One region of the Aeromicrobium sp. UC242_57 genome, then DNA from elsewhere that is predicted to be linked to it. Evidence: riboswitches for the same ligand, from Rfam matches in the RefSeq annotation. Region 1 holds a riboswitch; the other holds the start of a gene.

Region 1 (6,935 bases):
GAACGCTACGGCGCGACGCACGGGCGCGACGGTGTGACGGCTCTGGTCGGAGCCATGGAGCGGGCCGTCGACGACGTCATCGAAGTGTGTCGGGCCGAGCAGATCGAAGCCGACATCGTCAAGAACGGCGTCCTGTACGTGGCGCGGTCGAACGCCCAGCTCATCCGCATGCGGGAAGGGCTCGGCGCTGACGCCGCCTGGGGGATCGGCGCGGAGCATCAGCAAGAGCTGACCGCGGACGGCTCGACCGTCGGCTGCACGTGGCAGGCGCGTTGGGCGGGACGTTCAGCCCGCACTGCGCACGCGTCCACCCGGCCAAGCTCGTCGCCGGGATCGCGGCCGCCGTCGAACGCCGTGGGGTGCGCATCCTCGAACGGACCCGTGCACAGCGCATCGAGCCGGGCGTCGTGACGACGGATCGCGGACGGGTGCGGGCTCCGCGGATCCTGAGGTGCCTCGAGGGCTACACCGCAAGCATCCGCGGCCAGCGACGTACGTGGCTGCCGATGAACTCCGCGATGATCGTCACCGAGCCGCTACCCGACTCGGTGTGGGACGACATCGGCTGGTCGGGCGCCGAGCTGTTGGGCGACAACGCGAATGCGTACTGCTACGCGCAGCGCACCGCGGACGGCCGGATCGCCTTGGGCGGGCGGGGGATCCCGTACCGGTTCGGTTCACGTACCGACGTCGACGGCCAGACCCAGGACTGGACGGTGGAGTCGCTGACCACGATCCTGCATGGCATGTTCCCGGCGGTACGGCCTGCCCGCATCGACCACGCCTGGTGTGGGGTGCTGGGCGTGCCGCGCGACTGGTGCGCGAGTGTCTCGTTCGATCCGTCGACGGGTCTCGGCTGGGCCGGCGGCTACGTCGGCAGTGGCCTCACCACGACCCACCTGGCCGGTCGCACGCTCGCCGACCTCGCGCTCGGTCGTGACACCGATCTCACGTCGCTGCCGTGGGTCAACCGGTCGGTGCGGCGGTGGGAGCCAGAACCGTTCCGCTGGCTCGGGGTCAAGGCGATGTACGGGCTCTACCGCGAAGCAGATCGCCGCGAGAACAAGGGCCTCGCTGGCCCTAGCCGGTTGGCACGCATCGGCAACGTCCTGACCGGCCGCTGAGCCTGGCCGACCTCGTTGACCTCATGGGCTCGGTTTGTGAGTGATGACGTGTCGCACCCGAGACGTTGCCGTTAGGTGATCTCCCAGTTCGGGTCCGATCCGGGCAGCGATGTCGAAGATGCGAGTGATGTCGTCACTCAGGTTCCGAGCGTGTATCGGCTCGTGGTGCGCGATTCTGTTGCGGAGAAGCCGTACTTCGTCGAGCTCGGCGTGCAACGTGCGTTTCTGTCTGATGCTGAGCGTAAGGTTGGCTACTGACAGAGAGCCCCGGGACAAACGGCGTAGCGGCGTCAGCCAGCGAACCCCCCCGGGGCCTTGTCGTCTCCGAGTCACTGCCGACGCGCCTGATGGCACGATCAGATTCCTTCGTCCCCAGCGGGCGGGTGTAGCCTCGACTGCACAAGACAGGGGAGCGCCTCAAGCAGAGGGCGCTGAGAGTGCGGATCCGCCGCAGACCCTTGAACCTGCTCCGGTTAGTACCGGCGAAGGGAGTCACGATGAGTTCTGCCATCACGTCTACAGGCAGGTCCTTGGTGCGTTATCGCACGATCGACTTGGTCACCATCACCACCCTGGGTGTCGCCTTCGGCGTCATCTTCTGGGGGTGGGGCAAGCTGTACGCCGCCGCCAGCACCGCAGGGATGCTGTCGTTTCCGCCGAGCGTCGCGCTGTTCGGTGGCGGCTGGCTGATCGCCGGTGTCGTCATCGGCCTGATCGTCCGCAAGCCCGGTGCCGCACTGGCCGGCGAGGTGATCGCTGCCAGCATCTCGGCGCTGCTCCCTGGCAATGAATGGGGCATGACCGCGATCGTCTCGGGCCTGCTCCAAGGCGCGGGCGTCGAGATCGTCCTGGCGATCGGCCTCTACCGTCGTTTCGGCGTCGTGTTCGCGGCCGCAGGTGCTGCACTGGCCGCCGTGTTCGAGGTCCTCTACGAGTGGTCCAACTGGTACTCGTACTGGGGCTGGGGCTACAAGCTCGCGCACCTGGGGGTCTTCGTGGCCTCGGGCATCATCATCGCGGGCATCGGTGGATTCCTCCTGGTCCGGGGTCTCGCCCGGGCTGGTGCCCTGGACGCCTTCGAGGCCGGACGCGAACAGGTCGACGAGGTCTAGCCATGTCCACCGGCGAAGTCCGCTTCCGCGACTTCACCTGGCGCCCCATGGGCCGCCGACACCCCGTCATCGCCGGGTTCGACCTGACCGTCGAACCCGGCGAGCGGGTGCTGCTCGTCGGCCCGAGCGGCGCCGGCAAGTCGACCTTGCTGCACGGACTGGCCGGCGCTCTCGGGTCGACGATCGCAGGCGAGCTGAGCGGAACAGCCCATGTCGACGGCAGACTGGGCTTGCTGCTGCAGAATCCGGCCGACGCGATCGTGGCCGAACGGATCGGCCGCGACGTCGCCTTCGGCCTGGAGAACGCGGCTCTCCCGGCCGCACAGATCTGGCCGTTGGTCGACACGGCGCTGGCTGCGGTCGGCCTGACGTATCCACGTGATCACTTCACGGGTGCCCTGTCCGGCGGCGAGCAGCAACGTCTGGCGCTGGCGGGGGTCCTTGCGATGCACCCCGATGTCCTGCTGCTCGACGAGCCGACGTCGATGCTCGATCCGGACACCGCGACAAGCGTCCGTGAGGCGGTGCTGGCGGCAACCCGCGACCGTACGTTGATCGTGGTCGAGCACCGGATCGGGCCGTGGCTGCCGCACGTGGACCGGGTGGTTGTCCTGGGGCCGGGTGGCGTGGTGGTCAGCGATGGGACCGTCGCGAGCTTTTCTGGCTGGGAGCGCGCCGTCTGGAGTCTGGATGCCCGGCATGACCGCGCCGCGCCCGCTCGACGTCCCCGCTGGGCTGGTCGGCCCGGTCGGCGAGGCCCCGACCGTGACGGCGCAGGACGTCTCGGTCGAGCTGGTCATGCGCACGCTGCGAGGGACGCAGCGCACCATGGCCCTGAAGGGTCTGACCACGTCGATCGCGCCCGGCCAGGTCACGGGGTTCACGGGACGCAGCGGCGCGGGCAAGTCGACCGCGTTGGCGGTGCTCGGCGGGCTGCTCAAGCCTGCCTCGGGCACGGTGACACCTGATCTACGCCGGCTGCGATCGACCGCTCTGGCGGCATCGGTCGGCTGGGTGCCGCAGAACCCGGAGCACGGCTTCTTGACCACTAAGGTCGCCGACGAGGTCTGTCACACTGCCACTCGGCTCGAACGACACATCGATGTCATGGCAGTGCTCGACCTCTTCGGCCTGGCGCACCTGGCAGGCGCTCACCCTTATCGGCTGTCCGGGGGCGAGCAGCGACGGTTGGCCATCGCCGCGGCGCTCGGGCACCGGCCGGGAGTCGCGTTGCTGGACGAACCCACCGTCGGGCAGGACCCTGGCACCTGGGCTGCGGTGGCTGGGTGGATCGCAGCGGCCCGCGACGCGGGTGCGACGGTGAGTGTCTCGACGCACGACCCCGATCTGCCGCTTGACGTCGAGCACCGCATGGCTGCGGGGGTGATGATGTGAGGGGCCTGGTGCTCCGGGCCAATCCACTGGCCCTGATCTCGGTCGGTCTCCTGTCGTTGGTCGGATCGTTCTGGGTGCGCAGTCTCGAGGTCGGCCTGATCGCGCTGGGTGCCTTATCTGCTCGCAGCGTTGCTGCTGCTTCCGGGTTGGCGCTATCCGCTCGTGTGCTTGCTGTTCACCGCCTTCGCTTCGGCGACGATCGTCTACTCGACCTGGCGGCTCGGCGGCCGTGACGTCGAGCAGGCCTTCACGGCCGGCCTGCGGATCATGGTGCTGGCCTGGCCCGGGTCGGTCATGGCGGGCTACGTCGACCCGACCCGGCTGGCGGACTACCTGGCGCAGACGCTGCACCTGCCTGCGCGGCTGATGGCAGCGTTCGCGGCAGCGCTGCAGAAGTTCACTGGTTTCGGCTTGGCCTGGCAGCAGCTCGAACGTGTGCGACGGGTCAGGGGGTTCGGCGCCAGCCGCAGCCCGTTGGCACAGGGGCGCCACGCGGCGAACATGTCGTTCGCGCTGCTGGTCCATGCGATGCGTGGGGCGACGACGACGTCGATCGCGATGGACGCACGTGGATTCACGAACGCCCACGGGCGGACGTGGGCCGAACCGGCCCCCTGGACGAGACTCGACAAAGGAGTGCTCGTCGTGGCAGGTCTGCTCGGGGCGGTCCCGATCGTCGCCAGGATGCTGCTCTAGACCCTGGCACCGACACGGGCTAGGGTGCCAACTAAGCAAGCGCTTACCTAGCCGGAGGTTTTTGAATGACCCGTGTATTCGACAGCATCGACGCCCTGAAGGCCGTGGCCGGGCAGGAGCTCGGTACCAGCGACTGGATGACCGTGACCCAGGAGCAGGTCAACACGTTCGCCGACGCGACCGGCGATCACCAATGGATCCACGTCGATCCCGAGCGTGCGGCCAAGGGGCCGTTCGGTGGCCCGATCGCCCACGGCTACCTGACTCTCTCCCTGCTCCCGGTCCTGGCCGCCGAGATCTACTCCGTCGAGAACATCGCCTTCGGCATGAACTACGGCGCCAACAAGGTCCGGTTCCCCTCGCCGGTCCCGGTGGGGTCACGGCTGCGGGCCACCGCGACGCTCAAGGAGACCAACGACATCGCGATCGGCACCCAGGTCGTCATCACCTTCGTGATCGAGGTCGAAGGTGCGACCAAGCCGGTCTGCATCGCCGAGGTCGTCTACGTCTACGCAGGGGCCTGACATGCACTTCGCCTTCGACGACGTGACGAATGAGCTGATCGAGCGGGTCACCGCTTTCATGGACGCCGAGGTCTACCCAGCCGAGCCGATCCTCAAGCAGCAGATCGAGCAGAGCATCGCCGAGGATCGCTGGACGTTCCGCCCATCGTCATGGAGCTGCGCGCGAAGGCGAAGGCGCAGGGACTCTGGAACTTCTTCGACCCGAGCGAGCACGGCGCAGGGCTGACCAACCTGCAGTACGCGCCGATCGCCGAGATCACGGGACGCAGCATCCAGATGGCTCCTGCGGTGTTCAACTGTGCTGCGCCCGACACCGGCAACATGGAGGTGCTGGGCATGTTCGGCACCGCCGAGCAGAAGAGCCGCTGGCTCACGCCCCTGCTCGAAGGAGACATCCGCTCGGCCTTCGCGATGACCGAGCCGCAGGTCGCCTCGTCCGACGCCACCAACGTCGAGCTGAGCATCGTCCGCGATGGCGACGAGTACGTCATCAACGGCCGCAAGTGGTGGATCACCGGCGCGATGAACCCCGACTGCAAGATCTTCATCGTGATGGGCAAGACCGATCCAGAAGCAGCGCGGCACCGTCAGCAGTCGATGATCCTGGTCGAACGGGACACCCCAGGCCTCGAGATCATCCGCGGGATGCACGTCTTCGGCTATCACGACCGCGATCACGGCGGTCACGCCGAGATGCGCTTCACCGACGTGCGGGTGCCCGCGAGCAACCTGATCGGCGGTGAGGGCGAGGGCTTCGCGATCGCCCAGGCGCGGCTGGGACCCGGTCGCATCCACCACTGCATGCGTTCGCTCGGCATCGCCGAGCGTGCCATCGAGATGATGAGCAAGCGGGCGTCGGAGCGGGTCGCCTTCGGCAAGCCGATCGCCGAGCAGGGCGTCGTGCGCGACTGGATCGCCGAGTCGCGGGTCAAGGTCGAGCAGCTGCGGCTGCTGATCCTCAAGGCCGCCTGGCTCATGGACACCGCGGGCAACAAGGCGGCGCACACCGAGATCCAGGCCATCAAGATCGCGACGCCGCAGACCGTCGAGTGGATCCTCGACAAGGCGATCCAGGTGCACGGTGCGGGCGGACTGAGCCAGGACTTCCCGCTCGCCGAGTGGTTCGCCGGCATGCGCACGCTGCGCTTCGCGGACGGTCCCGACGAGGTGCACAAGAACGCTCTCGCCAAGGCTGAGCTCAAGCGGCACGCCTGATGGACGTCCGGGGCGCGACAGCCGTCGTGACCGGTGCCGCGAGCGGCATCGGGGAGGGGATCGCCCAGCGTCTCCTCGAGGAGGGCGCGTCTGTCGTGCTCCGGCGACCTCGACGGCGAGCGGCTCGAGGCGACTGCCTCGCGTCTCGCGCAGGAGCACGTCGGCCGGGTCACCTTCGTCGCCGGCGATGCTGCTGACGCAGGCCACATCGCGGCGCTGGTCGCGGCCGCCTCGGATCCGGTCGACGTGTACGTCGCCAACGCCGGCGTCTTCCGGGGCTTCGGCCTCGAGGCGCCGGAGTCCGACTGGGCGCTCGGCTGGGACGTCAACGTCATGGGTCAGGTGCGAGCGGCCCAGGCCCTGGTGCCGGGCTGGGTCGAACGGGGCCGGGGGTGCTTCGTCAGCACGGCGTCGGCGGCCGGCCTGCTCACCCAGCTGGGCTCACCGACCTACTCGGTGACCAAGCACGCGGCGGTCGGATTCGCTGAGTGGCTGGCCGCGACGTACGGCGACCAAGGGGTGCAAGTCTGCTGCCTGTGCCCGATGGGGGTGCGCACCGACATGCTGCACGAAGGCGAGTCGAGCGAGGATGCGACTGGTCGCATGGCGATGAAGTCTGTCGTGACGGCCGGAGCGACGCTGACCCCGCTGGAGGTCGCGGACGTGCTGCTCGAGGCGATCGCCGCCGAGACGTTCTTCGCTCTTCCCCATCCCGAGGTCGGCGAGATGTATGCCCGCAAGGCGGCCGATCAGGACCGCTGGATCTCGGGCATGCAACGATTCCGGTCGTCGCTCGAATAGCTGGAGCTGCGTGTCGAATTCTGCGCTGCTCGTTCGACATAGAGGTGTCAGAAGAAGAACAGCACAGA
Region 2 (6,935 bases), on a different contig from region 1:
CAGCCGACTTCCGTCCGAGCGCGAGCTCGCCACGGCCCTCGGCGTGAGTCGTACCACGACGACCCGGGTCTATGCGGAGCTGCGCGAGAACGGCATCCTGCACTCACGCCAAGGCTCCGGCAGCGTCGTGCGGGTCCCACTGCAGGCATCGAGTGCCAGCAGCCTGATCATCACGCCCGACGACGCCGACACCATCGCCTTGACCTACTCGGCGCCCGTCGGCCCACCAGGACTGGCCCGAGCCTTCGAGGCGGCCGTCGCCAAGCTTCCCGGGCTGCTCGCCACGACCGGCTACCTGCCCGACGGACTCCCGGTCCTGCGAGAGATCCTCGCCCAGAGGTACACCGACAGCGGCCTGGCGACCGATCCCGGCCAGATCATCGTGACCAGCGGCGCGATGGGCGCCATCTCGCTGCTCGTTCGGGCGCTGATCTCCCCCAGCCAACGAATAGTCGTCGAGGGCACGAAGCTATCCCCACGCGCACGACGCGTTCGAGTCGGTCGGCGGGCGTCTCTCGCCGCTGCCCGTCCACAGCTCACCGTGGGACCCCGAATCACTGACGTCAGTCCTGAACGGCTCGCCGCACCAGGCCGCGTACTTCATCCCCGACTTCCACAACCCGACCGCCGCTGTCATGACGGATGACGAGCGCTCCCGCTGGGCGCATGCCATGCGACGGCACGACGTCGTGCCCATCGTCGATGAGTCACTCCGGGAGATCAATCTCGACGGCGTCGAGTGCCCCCCGTCTTCGCCAAGTACGACTCGCGAGCCGTCCTGATGGGATCGTCGTCGAAGGCGTACTGGGGCGGGCTTCGGGTGGGGTGGATCCGCGCACCGCACGACCTGGTCATGCCGCTCGTGCAGGCCAGGATGATGGATGATCTCGGCACGTCGGCCTTCGACCAGCTCGTCGTCGCCGAGCTGTTGGCTGATGGCGGGCAGACTGCGGCCGCCGGGCGGGCGCGACTCCGCAGCGCTCGCGATCATCTCCTGGCCGAGCTCGCCGGCCAGCTGCCCGACGTCGAGGCGCCGTGCCCCACCGGCGGGCTCAACCTGTGGGTCACGCTGCCCGAACGGATGTCATCGAACTTGACCACGGCAGCTGCCCGTCACGGCCTGCTGCTGACGCCGGGCCCCCGGTTCTTCTCGCATGCGAGCGCCGCAGCCGAGCGGCACCTGCGCATCCCGTACACGCAGTCGCACGAGACCCTGACCGAAGCCGTCCACCGGCTCAAGCTGGCGTACCAAGAGGTCCTCGGCAAGCCCCGCCCCGTCCACTCCACCCGCCGCAACGAAACCCTCGACATGATCGCCTAACCCCCATCCCCCTGACGAGGTAGTTATGGCCCCGTGACGAGGTGGTTAGCGCCCCGTGAGGAGGTGGTTGTGGTCTTTCCGACCGAACCAGTTCGCCCTTCCTAGGACGGTAACCACCTCGTCGGAGGGCGGCAACCACCTCGTCAGGGTGGGGTGGGCCAGGTCTCGTGGCGCCAGGCGGCATCCCAGAACATCCACTCGAACCGGGTCGCTCGCCGGTAGGCCGATTCGAGCTCGACCAGATCCGATGATGCTCCGCCAGCAGCGGCCACCTGGTCGAGATATGCCTCGGCTCGACGTACTGCCGCGTCGAACTCCGGCGCAGCATAGGTATCGATCCACGCCGCATAAGGATGCTCGCCCGACGGGCGCCGGGCCAGGACGTGCCGGCCGACCTCGGCGTAGACCCGGAAGCACGGCAGCACGGCAGCAAGTCCCACCTCGAAGGAGCGGGTCGTGGCAGCGGACTCCAGGAAGCCCGTGTACGCGACACAGGTCGGACTCGGCTCGGGAACGCTGTCGACATCGGGATCAAGCCCCCGCGGTGCGAGGAAGTCCCGGTGCCAGCTCCCGCTCCGCCGAGATCGCGCCAGCAGCAAGCGGATGCCATCAGCTCGGTGCCCTCAGCGTCGCCGGCACGCGCCGCGAGCTGGGCCAGCACGCGGGCGTAGCGGTCCAGGTAGTGCGCGTCGTCGACCAGGTAGCGCGCAAAGACGTCAGGCGGCAACGATCCATCGATCAGGCCGAGCACGAACGGATGCTCGCAGATCGCGGCGTACCAGTCGCCGACCGACTCCCAGAGCCGTTCGGACGCGCTCACCGGCCGATCCGATGATCGACCGGGCCGTGTCCGCTGCCGATGTCGAGGCTCATTCCCGCCACCAACGCCCTCGTCAGATAGTCCTTGGCCCCAGCGACCGCATCGGCGACGCTGCGACCCAGGACCAGGTGCGAAGCGATCGCCGACGACAACGTGCACCCCGTGCCATGCGTGTGCACCGTGTCGACGCGCGGAAACCGCCAGACGTTGCACGGCGTCGTGCGACACGAGGACGTCGACGCTGAGATCGCCGGGCAGATGTCCGCCCTTGACCAGCACGTGCTGCGGGCCGACTCCAGCAACACCCGACCCACGACGTCGAGGTCGTCGAGCACCGAGATGTCTCGACCGGCCAGCACCTCGGCCTCTGGCACGTTGGGGGGTCACGACTGTCGCCAACGGCAGCAGCAGGTCGCGGATCGCCTCGACGGCATCCTCGGGCACCAGCCGATCACCCGACGTCGCGACCATGACGGGGTCGAGCACGACAGCCGGGACGGGTCGATCACGCAGCATCTCGGCAACCGTGCGGACGACGTCGACGCTGCCCAGCATCCCGATCTTCACCGCCCGGACGTCGAGGTCGTCGACGACCGCCCGGTACTGCGCCGCGATGAACTCGGTCGGCACCGCGTGGATGCCCGTGACGCCGAGGGTGTTCTGCACCGTCAACGCGGTGATGACGGTCGCGCCGTACACGCCCAGCGCACTGGCGGTCTTCAGATCGGCCTGGATGCCCGCCCCGCCCGACGGGTCGGAGCCCGCGATGGTCAACATCACGGGGGTGCGGCTCATGCGTGCACTCCCCTGGCCTGCAGAGCGTCGTCGACGGCGAGCCGCAACGAGGCCGCAGCCCCAGCCGGGTCGTCGGCAGCACAGATCGCGCTGACCACTGCCACGCCGTTGGCTCCCGCCGCGATGACGTCACGTGCATTGGCAGCGTCGATGCCGCCGATCGCGATCAGTGGCAGTCGGCCGCCCAGTCGCTTCGCGAGCTCGCGGACCCCATCGAGACCGAACGGAGCGGTCGTGTCGGTCTTGGTCGGCGTGGCCCACACCGGGCTGGCCGCGACGTAGTCGCAGGCCGCGAGCTGCACCGCATCGTCGAGCTGCCTCAGATCGTTGACCGACCAGCCGATCACGGCGTCTTCTCCTAGTGCTGCGCGCGCTGTGACCGGATCGGTGTCGCCGACCCCGACGTGCAAGCCGTCACCGGCGCGCGCCGCGGCGACGTCGTCATTGGCGAGCACCGCGACCGAGGCCGGCAGGGCGGCCCGCAGAGCCGCCACTGCTGCCAGGCGGTCGGCCGACGTGCCGGACTTGTCTCGCACCTGCACGCACGTCGCGCCGCCTGCAACGGCAGCCGTCACGACCGAGCCGAGATCGTCGCAGGAAGGATCTGTGACCAGGTAGAGCCGCAGATCGATGCTCATGACTCGACGATCCGGACCGCAGCCAACCGCTCGTCGTCGAGCATGGCGAGCCGTCGAGCAGGCGGACACGGAACGTGCCCGGTCCGGGGGCGTTCTTCCCCGCACGCTCCCCTGCTACGGCGAGCATTGCCATCGCGGTCACCGACGCGTCGAAGGGGTCGTCCGCCACGGCGCAGCACGCGGCGACGAGCGCCGTTGCCGAGCAGCCGAGGGCCGTGACCATCGGCATCAGCGCATGTCCGCCGTGGACGACTGCGGTGCGCACGCCGTCGGTGATGACGTCTTCGACTCCCGTCACGACCACGACGGCCGACAGCTCTCTGGCGAGCGTCCGAGCGCCGTCGAGCGCATCGAGCGAGGCCGCCTGGCTGTCGACGCCCCGGCCACCGGCCTGGGACGTCGCGATGGCGAGGATCTCGCTGGCGTTGCCACGCACGACCGTCGGTGCGTGCCGCAGCAGCTCGGCGACGATGTCGCGCCGATACGACGTCGCGCCGACGGCGACCGGGTCGAGAACCCACGGGGTGCCGACCTCGCGCGCCGACTGTGCGGCGGCGGTCATGCCGTCGACCCACGACGGCGACGGTGTGCCGATGTTGATGCCGACGGCCGAGGAGATCCGCGCGAAATCACCGGCCTCGTGCGGATCGTGCACCATCGCCGGGGAGGCACCCACGGCGTTCAGCACATTGGCCGCGACGTCCATCGAGACGTAGTTGGTGATGTACTGCACCAGCGGCGACTTCTCGCGGACCGCAGCAGCAATCGTGGACGTGACAGTACTCGTCATGAGCAGGCTCCCTCGCGCCGGTGTTAACCGGATCAGGTTCGGCGGGTCTCATCTCAGCCCCCTCGTGGGGCACCCCGGCCTTGCGCCTCGAACCTATCGCACCCATTCCCCGTCCCGCTGAAGAGGTGCTTACCGCCCCGCCGCGAGGTACTTGTCGCCCCCGTGAGGGCAGCAGCCACCTCCCGGAGGGGCAACAACCACCTCCTCGAAGGGCAGTCGGTACCTCCTCGGAGGGCGGTAAGTACCTCTTCAGGGGGAATGGGGAACGCCCCGCCCGGATGGTCCGGGCGGGGCGTCGAGGTGGAGCTGGTGACTAGCGGGCGGCCTGGCCGTCGACGTAGTCAGCGTCCTGCTGCTGCCAGCTGAAGTGCGAGCGCAGGACCTTGCCGGTCTTCTCGATCGGGTGTCCGGCCTCCTTCTCACGCAGCCTCCAGGAACTCCTTGGCGCCATTGTCCTGGTCGTCGATGAAGCGCTTGGCGAACGTGCCGTCCTGGATGTCGGCGAGGACGCCCTGCATGCGCTCCTTGACACCTGCGTCGACGACGCGGGGGCCGGAGACGTAGTCGCCGTACTCGGCGGTGTCGGAGATGCTCCAACGCTGCTTGGCGATGCCGCCCTCCCACATCAGGTCGACGATGAGCTTGAGCTCGTGCAGGACCTCGAAGTAGGCGATCTCGGGCTGGTAGCCGGCCTCAGTCAGCGTCTCGAACCCGGCCTGGACCAGGTGCGACATGCCACCGCACAGGACAGCCTGCTCGCCGAAGAGGTCGGTCTCGGTCTCTTCAGTGAACGTCGTCTTGATGACGCCGGCGCGGGTGCCGCCGATAGCCTTCGCGTACGACAGGGCGATGTCCCACGCCTTGCCGGTCGCGTCCTGCTCGACCGCGATGATGTCGGGGATGCCGCGGCCGTCGACGAACTCGCGACGCACGGTGTGGCCCGGCGCCTTGGGCGCGACGAGGAGGACATCGACACCGGCCGGCGGCGCGATGTAGCCGTAGCGGATGTTGAAGCCGTGACCGAAGACGAGAGCATCGCCGTCGACCAGGTTGGGCTCGATCGACTCGGCGTACACGTGACGCTGCACCTGGTCGGGCGCGAGGATCACGATGACGTCAGCCTCTTCGACGGCCTCGGCGACGTTCAGGACGCGCAGGCCCTCGGCCTCGGCCTTGGCGCGGCTCTTGGAGCCTTCGGGCAGACCGACGCGGACGTCGACGCCGGAGTCACGCAGGTTGAGCGCGTGGGCGTGGCCCTGGCTGCCATAGCCAATAACCGCCACGTTGCGACCCTGGATGATGCTCAGGTCTGCGTCGTCGTCATAAAACAGTTCAGCCACGGGGACTTCTCCTTGAGACTTTTCTTGTATGGGTGAAAACTTGGGGATTTCAGCTTGCCTGCGAGCCGGGGACGGCGCGCAGCGTGCGGTCGGTGATGGAACGGGATCCGCGACCTATGGCCACACGTCCGGACTGGGCGATCTCGCGGATGCCGAACGGTTCGAGAACGTTCAGCATCGCGGTGAGCTTGCCCGCGTCTCCGGTCGCCTCGATCGTCACGGCATCGGTGGCAACATCGACAACTTTAGCCCTGAACAGATTGACGGTCTCCAGCACCTGTCCGCGGGTCTGCGGATCGGTCTTGACCTTGATCAGCATGAGCCACGCTCGACCGCGCTCGCCGAGTCGAGCTCGACGATCTTGAGGACGTTGACGAGCTTGTCGGCTTGCTTGGTGACCTGCTCGAGCGGCAGCTCGTCGACGTTGACGACGATCGTCATGCGGGAGATCTCGGGGATCTCGGTCGGGCCGACGGCCAGCGAGTCGATGTTGAAACCGCGCCGCATGAACAGGCTGGAGACCCGCGCGAGCACACCGGGGGTGTTCTCGACCAGCACGGACAGAGTATGTGAGGTCACGATGAAACTTCCTGCTCGGAGTGACGGTCGCCCACATGCGACCAGGTGATCGGACGGAGCATCAGAGGTCTTCCTCGTCCCACGCGGGAGCGAGGTCGCGCGCAATCTGGATGTCGTCGTTGCTGGTGCCGGCGTGGACCATCGGCCAGACCATCGCGTCGCGCTCGACGACGAAGTCGATGACGACCGGGCGGTCGGTGATGGCCATGGCCTTCTCGATCGTCGCGTCGAGGTCGGCCTCGTTGTCGCACCGCAGGCCGACGCAGCCGTACGCGTCGGCGAGCTTGACGAAGTCGGGGATGCGGCGGGCGCCGATCGACTCGGGACCGGTGTGCAGGTCGGTGTTGGAGTACCGCTTGTCGTACAGCAGGGTCTGCCACTGACGCACCATGCCGAGCGACGAGTTGTTGATGACGGCGACCTTGATCGGGATGCCCTCGATCGCGCAGGTGGCGAGCTCTTGGTTGGTCATCTGGAAGCAGCCGTCGCCGTCGATGGCCCAGACGACCGATCCGGGCAGCCCGACCTGGGCGCCCATCGCGGCGGGCACGGAGTAGCCCATCGTGCCGGCGCCACCGGAGTTGAGCCACTGGCGCGGACGCTCGTAGTCGACGTAGTGGGCAGCCCACATCTGGTGCTGGCCGACTCCCGC

What was found. Region 1 has a riboswitch for thiamine pyrophosphate ahead of ACHMWU_RS28645 (ECF transporter S component). Riboswitches for the same ligand answer to the same signal wherever they lie in the genome.
Region 2: it holds a riboswitch for thiamine pyrophosphate, as region 1 does, so the genes downstream of both, thiM (hydroxyethylthiazole kinase) here and ACHMWU_RS28645 (ECF transporter S component) in region 1, are expected to answer to the same signal.

Annotation. Positions count from the first base shown of each region.
Region 1 is NZ_JBIOAM010000005.1:1,131,272-1,138,206, forward strand. Features, by position in the region: partial or broken gene ACHMWU_RS28630 (NAD(P)/FAD-dependent oxidoreductase) at 1-156, shown strand, start outside; gene ACHMWU_RS28635 (NAD(P)/FAD-dependent oxidoreductase) at 261-1,124, shown strand; gene ACHMWU_RS28640 (hypothetical protein) at 1,200-1,382, shown strand; TPP riboswitch at 1,521-1,632, shown strand; gene ACHMWU_RS28645 (ECF transporter S component) at 1,622-2,236, shown strand; gene ACHMWU_RS28650 (ABC transporter ATP-binding protein) at 2,239-3,204, shown strand; gene ACHMWU_RS28655 (ABC transporter ATP-binding protein) at 3,092-3,631, shown strand; gene ACHMWU_RS28660 (energy-coupling factor transporter transmembrane component T family protein) at 3,740-4,327, shown strand; gene ACHMWU_RS28665 (MaoC family dehydratase) at 4,393-4,851, shown strand; gene ACHMWU_RS28670 (hypothetical protein) at 4,853-5,077, shown strand; gene ACHMWU_RS28675 (acyl-CoA dehydrogenase family protein) at 5,002-6,066, shown strand; partial or broken gene ACHMWU_RS28680 (SDR family oxidoreductase) at 6,066-6,867, shown strand.
Region 2 is NZ_JBIOAM010000003.1:942,990-949,924, reverse strand. Features, by position in the region: gene ACHMWU_RS16010 (GntR family transcriptional regulator) at 1-646, shown strand, start outside; gene ACHMWU_RS16005 (hypothetical protein) at 740-1,321, shown strand; gene ACHMWU_RS16000 (hypothetical protein) at 1,465-1,920, opposite strand; partial or broken gene ACHMWU_RS15995 (thiaminase II) at 1,938-2,141, opposite strand; gene ACHMWU_RS15990 (bifunctional hydroxymethylpyrimidine kinase/phosphomethylpyrimidine kinase) at 2,138-2,515, opposite strand; partial or broken gene ACHMWU_RS15985 (hydroxymethylpyrimidine/phosphomethylpyrimidine kinase) at 2,583-2,918, opposite strand; gene thiE (thiamine phosphate synthase) at 2,933-3,574, opposite strand; partial or broken gene thiM (hydroxyethylthiazole kinase) at 3,639-4,364, opposite strand; TPP riboswitch at 4,356-4,451, opposite strand; partial or broken gene ilvC (ketol-acid reductoisomerase) at 4,678-5,704, opposite strand; partial or broken gene ilvN (acetolactate synthase small subunit) at 5,754-6,283, opposite strand; partial or broken gene ACHMWU_RS15960 (acetolactate synthase large subunit) at 6,345-6,935, opposite strand, start outside.